One region of the Kocuria kalidii genome, then DNA from elsewhere that is predicted to be linked to it. Evidence: predicted binding sites of a transcription regulator. Region 1 holds the regulator's gene; the other holds the start of a gene.
The links. The regulator LexA, encoded in region 1, represses DNA repair genes until DNA is damaged. The targets are predictions, from matches to a motif close to TCGAACANNTGTTCGA.
Positions count from the first base shown of each region.

Region 2: a site for LexA is predicted at 3,126-3,141, ahead of ruvA (Holliday junction branch migration protein RuvA). Genes of this name have one in related genera too.

Region 1 is NZ_JBISWJ010000033.1:34,253-41,414, forward strand. It holds gene hisH (imidazole glycerol phosphate synthase subunit HisH) at 1-419, opposite strand, end outside; gene hisB (imidazoleglycerol-phosphate dehydratase HisB) at 416-1,039, opposite strand; gene ACH9D3_RS05515 (histidinol-phosphate transaminase) at 1,184-2,287, opposite strand; gene ACH9D3_RS05520 (LysM peptidoglycan-binding domain-containing protein) at 2,510-2,938, opposite strand; gene lexA (transcriptional repressor LexA) at 3,283-4,062, shown strand; gene ACH9D3_RS05530 (helicase C-terminal domain-containing protein) at 4,181-6,259, opposite strand; gene hflX (GTPase HflX) at 6,264-7,162, opposite strand, start outside.
Region 2 is NZ_JBISWJ010000008.1:56,891-64,052, reverse strand. It holds gene secD (protein translocase subunit SecD) at 1-646, opposite strand, end outside; gene yajC (preprotein translocase subunit YajC) at 736-1,194, opposite strand; gene ruvB (Holliday junction branch migration DNA helicase RuvB) at 1,318-2,412, opposite strand; gene ruvA (Holliday junction branch migration protein RuvA) at 2,439-3,080, opposite strand; gene ruvC (crossover junction endodeoxyribonuclease RuvC) at 3,221-3,847, opposite strand; gene ACH9D3_RS01180 (YebC/PmpR family DNA-binding transcriptional regulator) at 3,844-4,605, opposite strand; gene ACH9D3_RS01175 (type 1 glutamine amidotransferase) at 4,748-5,470, opposite strand; gene ACH9D3_RS01170 (Mur ligase family protein) at 5,482-6,789, opposite strand; gene ACH9D3_RS01165 (bleomycin resistance protein) at 6,967-7,162, shown strand, end outside.

The DNA of each region.
Region 1 (7,162 bases):
GGCGGCTCCACCGTGTTCCAGCCCATGTGCGGGACCACGTCGGCCTTGAGGCGCTCGACGACGCCGGGCCACTCGCCCATGCCCTCGGCCTCCTGGCCGTGCTCCACCCCGGACTCGAAGAGGACCTGCAGGCCCACGCAGATGCCCAGCACGGGGCGGCCGCCGGCCAGTCGTCGGCCGATGAGGCGGAGCCCGTCGACGGAGCGCAGTCCGTCCATCACGGCGGCGAAGGCCCCGACGCCCGGGACCACGAGGCCGTCGGCGTCGAGCACCGCCTCGGGGTCGGCGCTGAGGACCACGTCCGCGCCGGCGGCCTCGAGCGCGCGCACGGCCGAGCGCACGTTGCCGGCGCCGTAGTCGAGGACCGTGACGGTCGGCCGGGTGCCGCCGTCGGTCGTGGCGGTGCCGTCGGTGCTCACAGGGCTCCCTTCGTGGACGGGATGCCGCGCACCCGGGGATCGGGCTCCACGGCCTGACGGAGGGCGCGGGCCAGGGCCTTGAACTGGGCCTCGGCGATGTGGTGGGGGTCCCGGCCGGCCAGCAGCGTGACGTGCAGGCAGATGCCGGCGTGGTGGGCCAGGGACTCGAAGACGTGCTGGACCATGGAGCCGGTGAAGTGCCCGCCGATGAGGTGGTACTGCTGGCCCTCCGGCTCGCCGGTGTGCACCGCGTAGGGCCGGCCGGAGATGTCGACCACGGCGTTGGCCAGGGCCTCGTCCAGCGGGACGGTGGCCTCGCCGAAGCGGCGGATCCCGGCCTTGTCGCCCAGCGCCCGGCGCAGGGCGTCGCCGAGGACGATCGCGGTGTCCTCGACGGTGTGGTGGACGTCGATGTGGGTGTCGCCGGTCGCCCGGATCCGCATGTCGATCAGCGAGTGCTTCGACAGGGCGGTCAGCATGTGGTCGTAGAACGGCACGGAGGTGTCGATGTCGTTCTCGCCGGTGCCGTCGAGGTCGATCTCGACGGACACCGTGGACTCGCTCGTGCGCCGCTCCAGGGTGGCGCGGCGGGGCGCACGGGTGGTGGTCTGGTCGCTCATTCGGTGGGAACTCCTCGCGGGCGCGGCACGGCCGTCGGCGGGCCGCGGGTGGACCGGTCCGGGCCGCGCGGCGGCGCCCCGGGTCCGGTGGTGGTGGTCTGCTTCCATGCTATCCGGGTCGGGGGGACCCCGGCCCCGGGTCCCTCAGCCGCCGGAGACGATCCGCTCCACACTGGTCAGGAACGCGGTGGTCTCGTCCTCGGTGCCGGCGGTGACGCGCAGGTGGCCGGGGATCCCGACGTCCCGCACGAGCACCCCGTCCTCGAGCAGCGCCTCCCACACGGCCCGGGAGTTCCCCATGCCGCCGAAGAACACGAAGTTCGAGTCGGACTCGGCCGGCTCGAGCCCGAGCCGCTTGAGCTCGTCGACGATCCGGTCGCGCTGCATCTTGATGTCCTCCACGTTGGCCAGCAGCGACCCCGAGTGGCGCAGCGCCGCCAGGGCCGTGGCCTGGGTGACGGCCGAGAGGTGGTACGGCAGCCGGACGAGGCGTACGGCGTCGGCGACCTCGGGCGCCGCCGCGAAGTAGCCCAGGCGGGCGCCGGCGAGCGCGAACGCCTTGCTCATGGTGCGGGAGACGATCAGGCGGGGCCGGCCCTCGAGCAGCGTGAGTGCGGTGGGGGTGCCGCCGTGGGAGAACTCGGCGTACGCCTCGTCCACCACCACGACCGTGCGGAACTCCTCCCCCGCCTCGTACACGGCGGTGACCACGTCCGTGCCCAGCGCCGTGCCCGTCGGATTGTTGGGCGAGCAGAGGAAGACGACGTCCGGGCGGTGCCGGCGCACCTGCTCGGCCGCGGACTCCGTGGACAGGCCGAAGTCCGCCGCACGCTCCCCCGCCACGAAGCCGGTGTGCGTCCCGGAGGCCAGCAGCGGGTACATCGAGTAGGTGGGGACGAAGGTGAGCAGGGTGCGGCCGGGACCGCCGAAGGCCTGCAGGATCTGCTGGAGGATCTCGTTGGAGCCGTTGGCCGCCCACAGGTTCCCGGGCCCGAGCCCGTGGCCGAGGTACGTGGCGAGCTCCTCGCGCAGGGCGGTGAACTCGCGGTCCGGGTACCGGTTGAGGGCCCGGGCCGCCTCGGTGACCTCCTGCACGATCGCCGCGTGCACGTCCGCCGGGACCGGGTGGGTGTTCTCGTTGGTGTTGAGCGCCACGGCGACGTCGAGCTGCGGAGCGCCGTACGGCGTCCTGCCGCGCAGGTCGTCGCGGAGCGGGAGGGCGTTGAGTCGGTCCAGGTTCTGCGTCACCCGGACAGTTTAGTGCTCCGGCCGGGTGCCTCGGCCCAGGGACCTCGTCCGGCTCGTGCCGGGCCTTCCGCCGCGCCTGTCTGCTCCGGCCGTCGCCCCCTGCACCGGCCGTCGTCCGCTGCGCCGGCCATGGCCCACCACGCCGGCGGGCCTCTGCTCCGGCAGCCGGCTCCGGCGCCCTGTGCCGGCGCGGGCCCTGGCCTCCTGCTCGGGGCGGGCGGCTCAGGCGGCCGGGACCTCGAGGAGCTGGCCGGCCACGAGCACGGAGCTGTCCAGGTCGTTGAGCTCCACGATCTCGTCCATGACCTCCCGCGGGTCCCGGTCCGGGTCGGCGGTCACGGCGAGCTCCCACAGGCTCTGCCCGGGGAACACGGTGGTCTGCTCGGTGCCGGAGCCCGGCACGGGCTCGCTCGTGGCGGTGGCCGTGGACGGGACGAGGAAGATCACGGCCAGCACGACCAGGGCGGCGGAACCGGCGAGGACGGGCAGTCCCAGGAACACGAGGCGGCCGCGGCGGGTCAGGGTCAGCGGGGTGCGGGAGCCGGAGCGCGCGGGGCGGGCCCGCCGGAGGGCGCGGCCGAGGCCTCGGGCGGATCCTGCGGACTCGCGGCGGCGGGCGACGACGGCGCTGAGGGTGGCACTGGCACTCATGACATGAACTCCTTGACGTTCCCGCACGGGGCGGGCGATCTCGAACTCCGGTCCGGTCGACGGCCCGTCGGGGCCTGCATTCGATCGAACATACTTTCGAATACCGATGACCCATGTCTAGCACGTGTCTGCGAACCCTGTCGACAACCGCTCGTACATATGTTTGAAGACACACGGCGTGTCGCCTAGGCTGGGGGCATGTTCGGGCCTCGGGCCGGTGCGCGCTTCGAACCCCCGGCGCCTGCCGACCGGGTCCCATGGAACCACCCGGGTCCGACATCGGAACCGGGTCCGCGCACACCGGCGGCGGCACCGGCCGCCGGACGGGAAAGGACGACGCTCCCATGGCCCAGCCCCCCACTCCCGACGACGCCCGCGCGCGGACGGCACGCCCCGGAGCGCGCTCGCGCAGCCGCGGCCTCACCGTGCGGCAGCGCACGATCCTCGAGGCCATCCAGCGCTCCATCGCCGAGCACGGCTATCCGCCGTCCATGCGGGAGATCGGTGACCTCGTGGGCCTGGCCTCGCTCTCGAGCGTCACCCACCAGCTCTCGCAGCTCGAGAAGCTGGGCTACCTGCGCCGCGATCCCAAGCGTCCGCGGGCGATGGAGGTGCTCACGCCCCTGCAGCTGCACGGGGGCACCGCACCGGAGCCCTCCGAGCCGCCGCGCGGGGCCGGCGCGGCCGAGCCGGACGGCTCCGCCCGCCCTGCCGCCCGTTCCGCGGTGGCCGAGCTGTCCACCTCCGCGGACGTGACGATGGTCCCCCTGGTCGGCCACATCGCCGCGGGCGGGCCGATCACGGCCGAGCAGGCCGTCGAGGACGTCCTCGCCCTGCCGCGCCAGCTGGTCGGGCACGGCGAGCTGTTCATGCTGCGGGTCAAGGGCGACTCGATGATCGACGCCGCGATCTGCGACGGCGACTGGGTGGTGGTGCGCCGGCAGAGCGCCGCCGACAACGGTGACATCGTGGCGGCGCTGCTCGACGACGAGGCGACCGTCAAGACCTTCCGCCAGCGGGACGGCCACACCTGGCTGCTGCCGCAGAACACGCGGTACGAGCCGATCCTCGGCGACCACGCCACCGTGATGGGCAAGGTCGTCTCGGTGCTGCGCAGCCTCTGACCCGCCGCACCCCGGGCGCCCGGACCCTCCGACGGAGGGCCCGGGCGCCGTTGCGTCCGGCCCGGATCGTCCCGGCGCAGGTCTCCCCCGGGACAGGTCTCCCCCGGCGGACTCGTCCTCAGCCCGAGGACAGGCGCTGCAGCGCCCCGAGCACCACGGACCGGTCCGTGGTGGTCCACAGCGGCGGCAGGGTTCCCCGCAGGAAGCCGCCGTAGCGGGCGGTCGCGATCCGGGAGTCGAGGATCGCCACGACACCGCGGTCCCCGCCGGCACGGATGAGCCGCCCGGTCCCCTGGGCGAGCCGCACCGCCGCGTGCGTCGCGGAGACGGACATGAACCCGTTGCCGCCCGCCCGTTCCGCGGCGCGGCTCCGGGCGCTCGCGAGCGGGTCGTCCGGCCGCGGGAAGGGGATCCGGTCGATCATCACCAGCCGGCACGAGGCACCGGGCACGTCGACGCCCTGCCACAGGCTCATCGTGCCGAAGAGGCTGGTCGCGGGGTCGTCGGTGAACTCCTGCACGAGTCCCGCCAGCGAGGACTCCCCCTGGCAGAGGATCGGCAGGTCGGTGCGCGCGCGGAGGGCCTCGGCCGCCTCCTCCGCCGCCCGGCGGGAGGAGAAGAGCCCCAGGGCGCCACCCCGCGAGGCCTCGAGCAGCGCCAGCATCTCGTCCAGCTGGGCCGGGGTGAGGCGGCGGCCGGGCTTCTCCAGGTGCTTGGCGAGGTAGAGGATGCCCTGTCTCGGGTAGTCGAACGGGCTGCCGACGTCCACGCCCTCCCAGCGCGGGGCGCCCTCGCCCCGGAGTCCCAGGGCGCCGGCGGCGGAGTCGAAGGACGCGCCGACGGACAGGGTCGCCGAGGTGAGGACCACGGTGCGGCCGTCGAAGAGACCCTCCCGCAGGGTGCCCGCCACGCTCAGCGGCGCCACGTGCAGGGTCGCCGGGTCGGAGTCCTCGGCGGCGACGTAGCCGCGGCCGGGCTCCCAGCCGCCCTGCCGGGAGATCCACAGCACCTCACGGTGCTCGTCGGCGGCGAGGATCCGCTCGGCCAGGTCGAGGACGTCGCTCACCCGGGAGCGGGCCATCTGCCGGCCGGCGTCCCCGTCCTTTTCCCCGGCACCGGCCTTGGACTCGGTCATGACGGTGCGGGCGGCGTCCCGGATCTGGGCCACCGCCGCCGCCTGGGCGTCCTCGAGGCCCCGGTGCAGCAGCTCGGCCGGCGCGCCCATCAGGGCGGCCTCGAGATTGGCGGCCCCGGCCGTGAGGGAGTCGGGGCTCGCGGAGGTGTGCTTGCGCACCGACGCGGCCGCCGAGCGCACCATCGCCGCGGAGAGCTGGCCGGTGACGGCGCCCGTCACCCGGTCCTGGAGCTCGTGGGCCTCGTCGATGACCACGACGTCGTGCTCCGGCAGCACGGTGATCCCCTCGAACGCGTTGATCGCGAGCAGGGCGTGGTTGGTGATGACGATGTCCGCTTCGCCGGCGCGCTGCTTCGCGAGCTCGGCGAAGCAGTCCTCGAAGAGCGGGCAACTGCGCCCCAGGCACTCCTTGGCCGTGACCGACACCTGACGCCAGGCGCGGTCGCTGACGCCCGGGAGCACCTCGTCCCGGTCCCCCGTCCCGGTGGACCGGGCCCACTCGCGCAGCCGCTGGACCTCCTGGCCGAGCCGCCCGGGGTTCTCGGCGGCCTCCGGCTGCGGGGCACCGGGGTGCGGGGCGGCGTCGGGCAGGGCGAAGAGCGCTCCCGGATCGTCGTCGGAGGGATAGCCGCCCTCGAGCTTGTGCAGGCACGCGTAGTTGCTGCGGCCCTTGAGCAGCGCCACGTCCACGTCCCGCTCCAGCTCGCCCTCGAGGGCGGCCAGCAGGCGCGGGACGTCCCGTCCCACGATCTGCGACTGCAGGGCCAGCGTCGCGGTGGCCACGACCACGGGCTTGTCGGCGTGCTGGGCGTGCTCGACGAGCGGGGCCAGGTACGCGAGGGACTTGCCGGTGCCGGTGCCCGCCTGGACCAGCAGGTGTCGCCCGCGGTCGAGGGCCTCGGCCACCTTGGCCGTCATCAGGCGCTGCCCGTCCCGCACCTGCCCGCCCATCGCGGTCACGGCGGTGTCGAGCAGGGCCAGCGCGTCCTGCGCCCCGGGCAGCGTCTCGGGGCGCACCCCGGAGACGTCCTGCCCGGACTCGTCCACGAAGGCGGCCGGCACGGGCTCAGGCGCTCTCGGCGCCGAAGCCGGGAGCGTGCTCGGGGGCGAACTCCGCGAGCTCGGCCGCGAGGTCCTCGCGGACCTTCACGAGCAGGTGCGTGCCCTCGGGCAGGTGCTCGGTGCGCAGGATCTCCGCGTCCCAGTCGTGCAGGCGGCTGACCACGTCGCCGCGCTGGTAAGGGACGAGGAGGTCCAGCACCGTCTCCGGACGCGGGATGGACTCGCTGATCCGCTGCCGCAGCTCCTCGATGCCCTCGCCCGTGCGGGCCGAGACCACGACCACGTTGCGCTCGCGCTGCCGGATCCGCTCGACCACGAAGGGGTCGGCCGCATCCACCTTGTTCAGCGCGATGATCTCCGGGATGTTCTGGGCGTCGATGTCCGTGAAGACCTGGCGCACGGCGCGGATCTGGCCCTCCGGGTCGGGGTGCGAGGCGTCCACCACGTGCAGGACGAGGTCGGAGTCGGCGACCTCCTCCAGGGTGGAGCGGAACGCCTCGACGAGCTGCGTGGGCAGCGACCGCACGAAGCCGACCGTGTCCGCGAGCGTGTAGCCGATGCCGTCCGGCGTCTGCGCGCGGCGGACGGTGGGGTCCAGGGTGGCGAACAGGGCGTTCTCGACGAGCACGCCGGCGTCGGTGAGCCGGTTGAGCAGCGAGGACTTGCCCGCGTTGGTGTAGCCGGCGATCGCCACGGACGGCACGGAGTTGCGGCGGCGGTTGAGCCGCTTCGTCTCGCGCGCCGGCTTCATGGCCGCGATCTCCCGGCGGAGCTTGGCCATGCGGGTGCGGATGCGGCGGCGGTCCAGCTCGATCTTGGTCTCACCGGGTCCGCGGGAGCCGATGCCCTCACCGGCGGCGGCGCGACCGCCCGCCTGACGGGACAGGGACTCGCCCCAGCCGC
Region 2 (7,162 bases), on a different contig from region 1:
GGCTCTGCGGCGTGGTGCAGTCGGTGGCCTCGAACTCCCGGAACAGCTCCGGGGTGATCCAGTTGGGGTCGGAGGCGTCGGTGGGCTCGGCCGTGGGCTCCGGCACCGCGTCGTCGGCGACGCGCTGGTCCTCGGGGATCGGCTCCGCCGCGGCGGTGGTGAGCACGGGGCGGAAGTTCATCTGCGCCGAGGTCTGGATGAGCTCGCGGGTCTGGGCGGTGGGCACGCCGGGCATGGAGACCACGATGTTGTTGCCGGACTGGGTCGCGATCTCCGCCTCCGCCACGCCCGAGCCGTCGACGCGCTGGCGGATGATCTCCACCGCCTGGTCGAGCTGCTCGGGGGTGACCTCCTGGCCTGCGTCCTCCCCCTGCAGGGTCGGGGAGAGGATCATCTGCGTGCCGCCCTCGAGGTCGAGGGCCAGCTTGGGCCCCCATCCGGTGCGGTCGGTGCCCGCTCCCCAGGTCAGCAGCCCGCCCAGCAGGGCGAGCAGCAGGACGAGCCCGATCAGGGACCGCCGTGCGGTCGAGAGGGCGGCCCGCACGCCCGAGCGCGCCGGTGCGGTCGAGCCGCCGCCCCGCCCGGAGGTGCCGCCGCGTGCGGCGGGTCCGGGGTCGCCGGAGGTCTTGCGTGTGGTCAGTGCCATGGTCTTCCTTACGAACGACGGCCCGGTGTCCCGGGCCTGCTCATGGGAACGGGCCGACCAGCGGTCGGCCCGTCGTCCCGAGTGGGGGGTCAGTCGTTGCGCTGCCCGGGATCGCGCCGGGCGTCGTCGTCCAGGGGCTCGACGGGGGTCGAGCCCGCGGTGGGGGCGTCGGGCTCGATGACCGACGGGTGGGTCTCCGCACCGGGCTCGTCGGCCGGCACCGTCTCGTCCTCGACGACCGTGGTGACGGTCTGCAGGTGGACCGTCACGGCGGTGCCCGGGGCGATCTCGAGGACGACCTTGTTGGTGTCCCGGTCGATCGAGCGCACCGTGCCGTAGAGACCGTAGTTGGTCATGACCTCGGTGCCGGGGCCCATGGCCGCCTGCTTCTCCTTGACCTGTGCCATGGCCTTCTTCTGCCGGCGCATGGGCAGCCAGAGCAGGAGCACCATGGCCACGAGCATCAGGGGCAGCAGCCAGGCGGTGCCGCCCCCCGTGGTCGCGGGGGCCTGGGCGGCGAGGGACTGGGCGGAGAGGAGCGAGCTCACGGACTTCCGTTCGATCGGTGGCGGGTGTCCCTTCCATGGTAGGGGATCCGGCCCGGAGCATCCTGGACGACGCCCGGGAAGCAGCACCCGGTCTGTCGCGCGGGGGCGGCCGTGGGTCTCGCGTCAGTCCTCGAACAGGGGCGGGGCGTCGTCGTCGTCGGCCGGGGCCGCCCCGCCGAAGGCCGCCCGCAGCCCGGGGTCCTTGAACGCGGCGTGCTCCGGCGGGCGGAGCCCGAGGTGCTCCCACGCCGCGGCCATGGCGATCCGGCCCCGCGGCGTGCGCCCGAGCAGGCCCTCCCGGACCAGGTAGGGCTCGGCCACGGTCTCGACCGTCTCGGTCTCCTCCCCCACGGCGATCGCGAGGGTGGACAGGCCCACCGGCCCGCCGCCGAACTTCGACACGAGCGCCTCGAGCACCGAGCGGTCGAGCCGGTCCAGGCCGCGGGCGTCCACCTCGTACATGTCGAGGGCGGCGGAGGAGGTGCGGGCGTCGATCCGGTCCACGCCGTGCACCAGGGCCCAGTCCCGCACCCGGCGCAGCAGCCGGTTGGCGATGCGCGGGGTGCCGCGGGAGCGGGAGGCGACCTCGGCGAAGGCCTCGGCGGTCATCGCGAGGTCCATGAGCCCCGCGGAGCGGCGCAGCACGAGCTCGAGCTCCGCCACGGAGTAGAACTCGAGGTGGCCGGTGAAGCCGAAGCGGTCGCGCAGGGGGCCGGGCAGCAGACCGGCCCGCGTGGTGGCGCCCACGAGGGTGAAGGGCGGCAGGTCCAGCGGGATGGAGGTGGCGCCGGCGCCCTTGCCGACGACGATGTCCACCCGGAAGTCCTCCATCGCCATGTAGAGCATCTCCTCGGCGGGCCGGGACATGCGGTGGATCTCGTCGAGGAACAGCACCTCCCCCTCGGTCAGGGAGGAGAGGATCGCGGCGAGGTCGCCGGCGTGCTGGATGGCCGGGCCGGAGGAGATCCGCAGGGGTGCGCCCATCTCCTCGGCGATGATCATGGCCAGCGTCGTCTTGCCCAGCCCGGGCGGCCCGGAGAGCAGGACGTGGTCGGCGGAGCGGCCCCGCAGCCGGGAGGCCTCGAGCACCAGGGACAGCTGCCGGCGCACCCGCTTCTGCCCGACGAACTCGTCCAGGTTGGCGGGCCGCAGGGCCGACTCGAGCTGCTTCTCGTCCGGCTCGTCCTGCGCCGAGACCAGCCGCTCGCGGGCGTTCACGGCGGCCCCGTCCTCGCGGGCCACGCTCACTCCCCCCGTCCGGCGGCGGTCCGGGACCCGGCCTTGGCCGCACCGAGCCACGCGAGCACGGTGCGCAGGATCGCCGGGACGTCCCCGGACGCGGTGAGCTCCTCGCGCCCGTCGAGGGCGTCGGTGATGCCCCGGGCGGCGTCCTTCTCGTGCCAGCCCAGGCCCACGAGGGCCTCGAGCACCTGCGCGCGCCACGGCTCCACCGGAGCGGAGGCGGGCGGGGCGGGCCGGTCCGGGACGATGAGCTTGTCGGCCAGCTCCAGGACGATCCGCCGGGCGCCCTTGGGCCCGATGCCGGGGACGGTCGTGAACGCCTTGGCGTCGCCCTGGGCGATGGCCCGGTGGACGTCGTCGGGCCCCAGCACGGAGAGCACCGCCAGGGCGGTGCGCGGACCGACGCCGCTGACGCCGAGCATGATCTCGAAGACCTCGCGCTCGGCGGGGCTGCGGAAGCCGAAGAGCAGCGGGGCCTCGTCCTTGCGGGCCACGTAGGCCGTGTCCAGCCGGACCTCACGCCCGGTCCGCAGGGCGGACAGCGTCTCCGGCGTGGCCTGGACCTGGACGCCGAAGCCGCCCACGGCGACGACGGCGGTGGTGAGGCCGACGTGCTCGACCTGTCCCGTGATGGACGCGATCACCGCGCGACTCCTTCCCGCGCCCCGGTGGGGGCCGAACACGGTTGTTCGAACGGATCTACGAATGACGACTCGGGGCCACTCTAGCAGTGGCCACCGACCGGGCGGCACCGGCCCCGGCCGGGGTGCGCCGGCGCACCGGCTCAGCCGCGCCCGCCCCGCCTGGCACGGGTCTCGGCCTCGATCCAGGCCCGCTGGGCGGGGGTCATGCCGGAGCGGGCCGTGGACCGGGGACGGGCGCCCTGGTGCGTCTCGGTCCGGGCCGTGGCGTCCACTCCCGTGCCGCCCCCGCGCCAGCCGTGGCAGATGGCGATGGCCAGGGCGTCGGCGGCGTCGGCCGGGCGGGGCGCCTCGTCGAGCCGCAGGATGCGCACGACCATGCGGGCCACGGCCGCCTTGTCGGCCCGGCCCTCCCCCGTCACGGCGGCCTTGACCTCGGACGGGGTGTGCCAGGCCACCGGCACGCCGTGGCGGGCCGCCGAGGCGATCACGGCGCCGGAGGCGTGGGCCGTGCCGATGACCGTGTTCACGTTGGTCTGGGCGAACACGCGCTCCAGGGCGAGCGCGTCCGGGCGGTACCGCTCGATCCACCGCTCGGTGGCCTCCCAGATGCGCAGCACCCGCACGTCGAGCGGGTCGGCGGCGTCCGTGCCGGCGACGCCGACGTCCACGAAGGACGCGGTGCGGTTGCCGGCCATGTCGATCAGACCGAACCCGCAGCGCGTCAGTCCCGGGTCGACCCCGAGGATCCGCTGGGTGGCCGTGGTCAGTCCTCGGCGTCGAGCTGCGCGAGGACCTCGGCGGGGATGTCCGCGTTGGCGTAGACGTTCTGGACGTCGTCGAGCTCCTCGACGGCGTCGACGAGGCGCAGGAACTTGCGGGCGCCCTCGGCGTCCAGTTCGACCAGCATGCTCGGGCGGAACTGGGGGTCGTCGTTGTTGTACTCGAGCCCGGCCTCGTCGAGGGCCGCGCGGATGGCGGGCAGGTCGGTGGCCTCGGAGACGACCTCGAAGACCTCCTCCTGCTCCACGACCTCGTCGGCACCGGCGTCCAGGACGGCCATGAGGACGTCGTCCTCCGTGAGCCCGTCGGTGCGGGTGACCTCCACCACGCCCTTGCGCTCGAAGAGGAACGCCACGGAGCCGGAGTCGGCCATCGTCCCGCCGTTGCGGGTCACGGCCACGCGCACCTCGGAGGCCGCGCGGTTCTTGTTGTCGGTGAGGCACTCGATGTACAGCGCCGTGCCCTGCGGGCCGCGGGCCTCGTAGAGGATCTCGGTGTAGTCGACGACCTCACCCGTCAGTCCCGCCCCGCGCTTGATCGCGCGGTCGATGTTCGCGACGGGCACGGAGTTCTTCTTGGCCTTGGACACGGCGAGGTCCAGCGCCGGGTTGCCCGCGGTGTCGGCGCCGCCCATGCGGGCCGCCACCTCGATGCCCTTGATGTACTTGGCGAAGGCCTTGGCGCGCTTGGCGTCGATCGCGGCCTTCTTGTGCTTGGTCGTGGCCCACTTGGAGTGTCCTGACATGCGTCCCTCCTCGGGAAGTCGTTCGCGGTCGTCCCGGGACGGGTCGGTCGCCGTCCCGGCACGGCCCGCCCCGGCGATGGCCGGGACGGGCCGGAAAAGTCCTGTCCCATGCTACCGGGTGCTCCCGCTCCCGGCCGGGGGTCTAGCGCGGTCGGGCCCGCGCGACCTCGCGGGCCCGCTCGGCCAGGGTGTCGTCGAGGGGGTCCGCGTCGAAGGTCCCGAGCCGGCGCTCCACGGCGGCCCGGATGAGGTGGTCGGCCACGGCGGGGTTCTTGGGCAGCATCGACCCGTGCAGGTAGGAGGCCACCACGTGGTGCACGAGGGCTCCCTCGGTGCCGTCCTCGCCGTTGTTGCCCGCTCCCTTCACCACCGTGCCGAGCGGTGCCTGGTCCGGCCCGAGGCGGGTGATCCCGGAGTGGTTCTCGTAGCCGACCACGGTCCCGAACTCCGGGGACTCCAGGACGATGTTGCCGATCAGGCGGGTCGGTCCGCCCACCGTGGTCAGGTCGAGGATGCCGATCCCGGGCAGGGTCTCGCCGGCACCGGTGCGGAACTCGTGGCCGAACAGCTGGTAGAGACCGCAGATCGCGAGCATGGGCACACCGTCGGCGGCCATGGCCCGCAGCTCGGGGGCGATCCGCTGCAGGTCCTCCTGGACCCGGAACTGCCCGGAGTCCTGGCCGCCGCCGCCCACCAGGAGGTCGGCGTCGGCCGGGAACGGGTTCCCGGGGTCGTGGTCGCTCAGCCGCACGGCGTAGCCGTACTGCTCGAGCCGGCGCTTGAGGGTGAGGGTGTTGCCCCAGTCCCCGTAGATGTTCATGTCCCGGGGATAGAGCTGGACGAGGTGGACGGTGCGGTCGGTCACGGGGGCTCCGCTCAGATCTCGGCGACCTCGGCCACGCGGGACAGCTCCCGGCGCAGCTCGAGCATGGACGTGTAGGTGCAGAAGACGCGCATGGGCCGCACGCCCGTCCCGGCGACGAAGCGCTCCAGGGCGTCGCCGAGGTCGGGGACCACCTCGCGCACCGCGACCTCGTCGTAGTCCAGGCGCAGGGCCATGTCCCACGCCCGGGTGCCGGCCACCACGTCCACGCCGCCCGCGCGCAGGGAGTGGAAGTCGACGTCCCACAGCCAGGAGACGTCGCGGCCGTCGGCGTACTCGTCGTTGATGGCGACCATCGTGGCGTAGTCCCCGGGCCGGGCGGAGGCCAGGGACAGCCGGAAGCCGGCGGGGTTCTTCACGAGCAGCAGCTGCAGCGGCCGCCCGTCCACGGTGATGGTCTCCCCGCGCCCGAAGGCGGGGGTGACCCGGGAGAGCTCGTCCACCAGGGCGGCGCGGTCCGCGTCCGGGCCGGCCACGGCGAGCGCGAGCGCGAGCGCTGCCGCGGCGTTGTACATGTTGTAGACCCCGTAGAGCTCCACGGTGGTCTCGACCGCCTCCCCGCCCACGGTGAGCTGCACGCGGTTCGCCTCGAAGGACGTCAGCTCCACGTCGGCGGTCGCCCGGGGCGCCAGCTCCTGCTCGTGGTCGGCCCCGGCGTCGGGCCCGCCGGCCGAGCGCATGTCGTCGTCGGAGGGGAACATGGGCCGCAGCGGTGCGGACAGGCCGAACCAGCGGGTCTGCGTGCCCTCGGGGACGTGCTCGGCCAGGGACACGATCCGCGGGTCCTCCCGGTTGAGCACCACCGTGCCCGTGGTGGCCGCCGCGATCTGGGCGAGCATCCGCCGGGTGGTGTCGATCTCGCCGAAGCGGTCCAGCTGGTCGCGCATGACGTTGAGCAGCAGCGCGTGGCGGGGCTTGACCTGCTTGACGAAGTGCACGGCGTGCGCCTCGTCGAGCTCGAGCACGGCGATGTCGGCGTCGAGGCGGCCGGTGAGGCTCATCTCCCCGAGCAGGGCGGCGGCCACGCCGCGCACGAAGTTCGATCCCGTCCGGTTGGTGAAGACTCTGTACCCCTGCGAGCGCAGCAGCTGGACGGCCATCTTGGTGGTGGTCGTCTTGCCGTTGGTGCCGCTGACGAGCACCACGCCGTGCGGGAGCTTCGCGAGCTCCTCGGCCACGAACCCGGGGTGCAGGCGCTCCATCACGAGGCCCGGGAAGGCGGAGCCTCCGCCGCGCAGGGTGGTCAGGTACCGGATGCCTTGGCCGAGCAGGCGCACGTGGGGTCTGGACATGCGCTCCATCCTATGGTCTGCGCACCGGCGGAGGCGGGCCCCGCCGGTGCGTCGGTGCGCGGAGGTCCTCGGCCGTGGGCGTCTCGGGCAGGGCGTCACCGGTCGTGCGACCGAGCAGGGCACGACCGCGGCCCGTCCCCGGAGAGCGTAGTGCGCCCGGGTGTGGTCCCTCGGTACTGTCGGACCATGACCGGGCACGAACTGCTCCCCCTCAGCCACTGCGCGGATCCGGCGGGCACCCATCCTTTCTCCGGGCGCGTGGGCCACGCCGAGCTGATCTCCCGGTTCCGCGAGGCGGACGAGCCGGTCCTCCGCGGGCAGCGCGTGGGAGACGGTCCGCTCGTCCCGGGCGTCGGCACCGCCGCGGAACTGTGCGGGGACG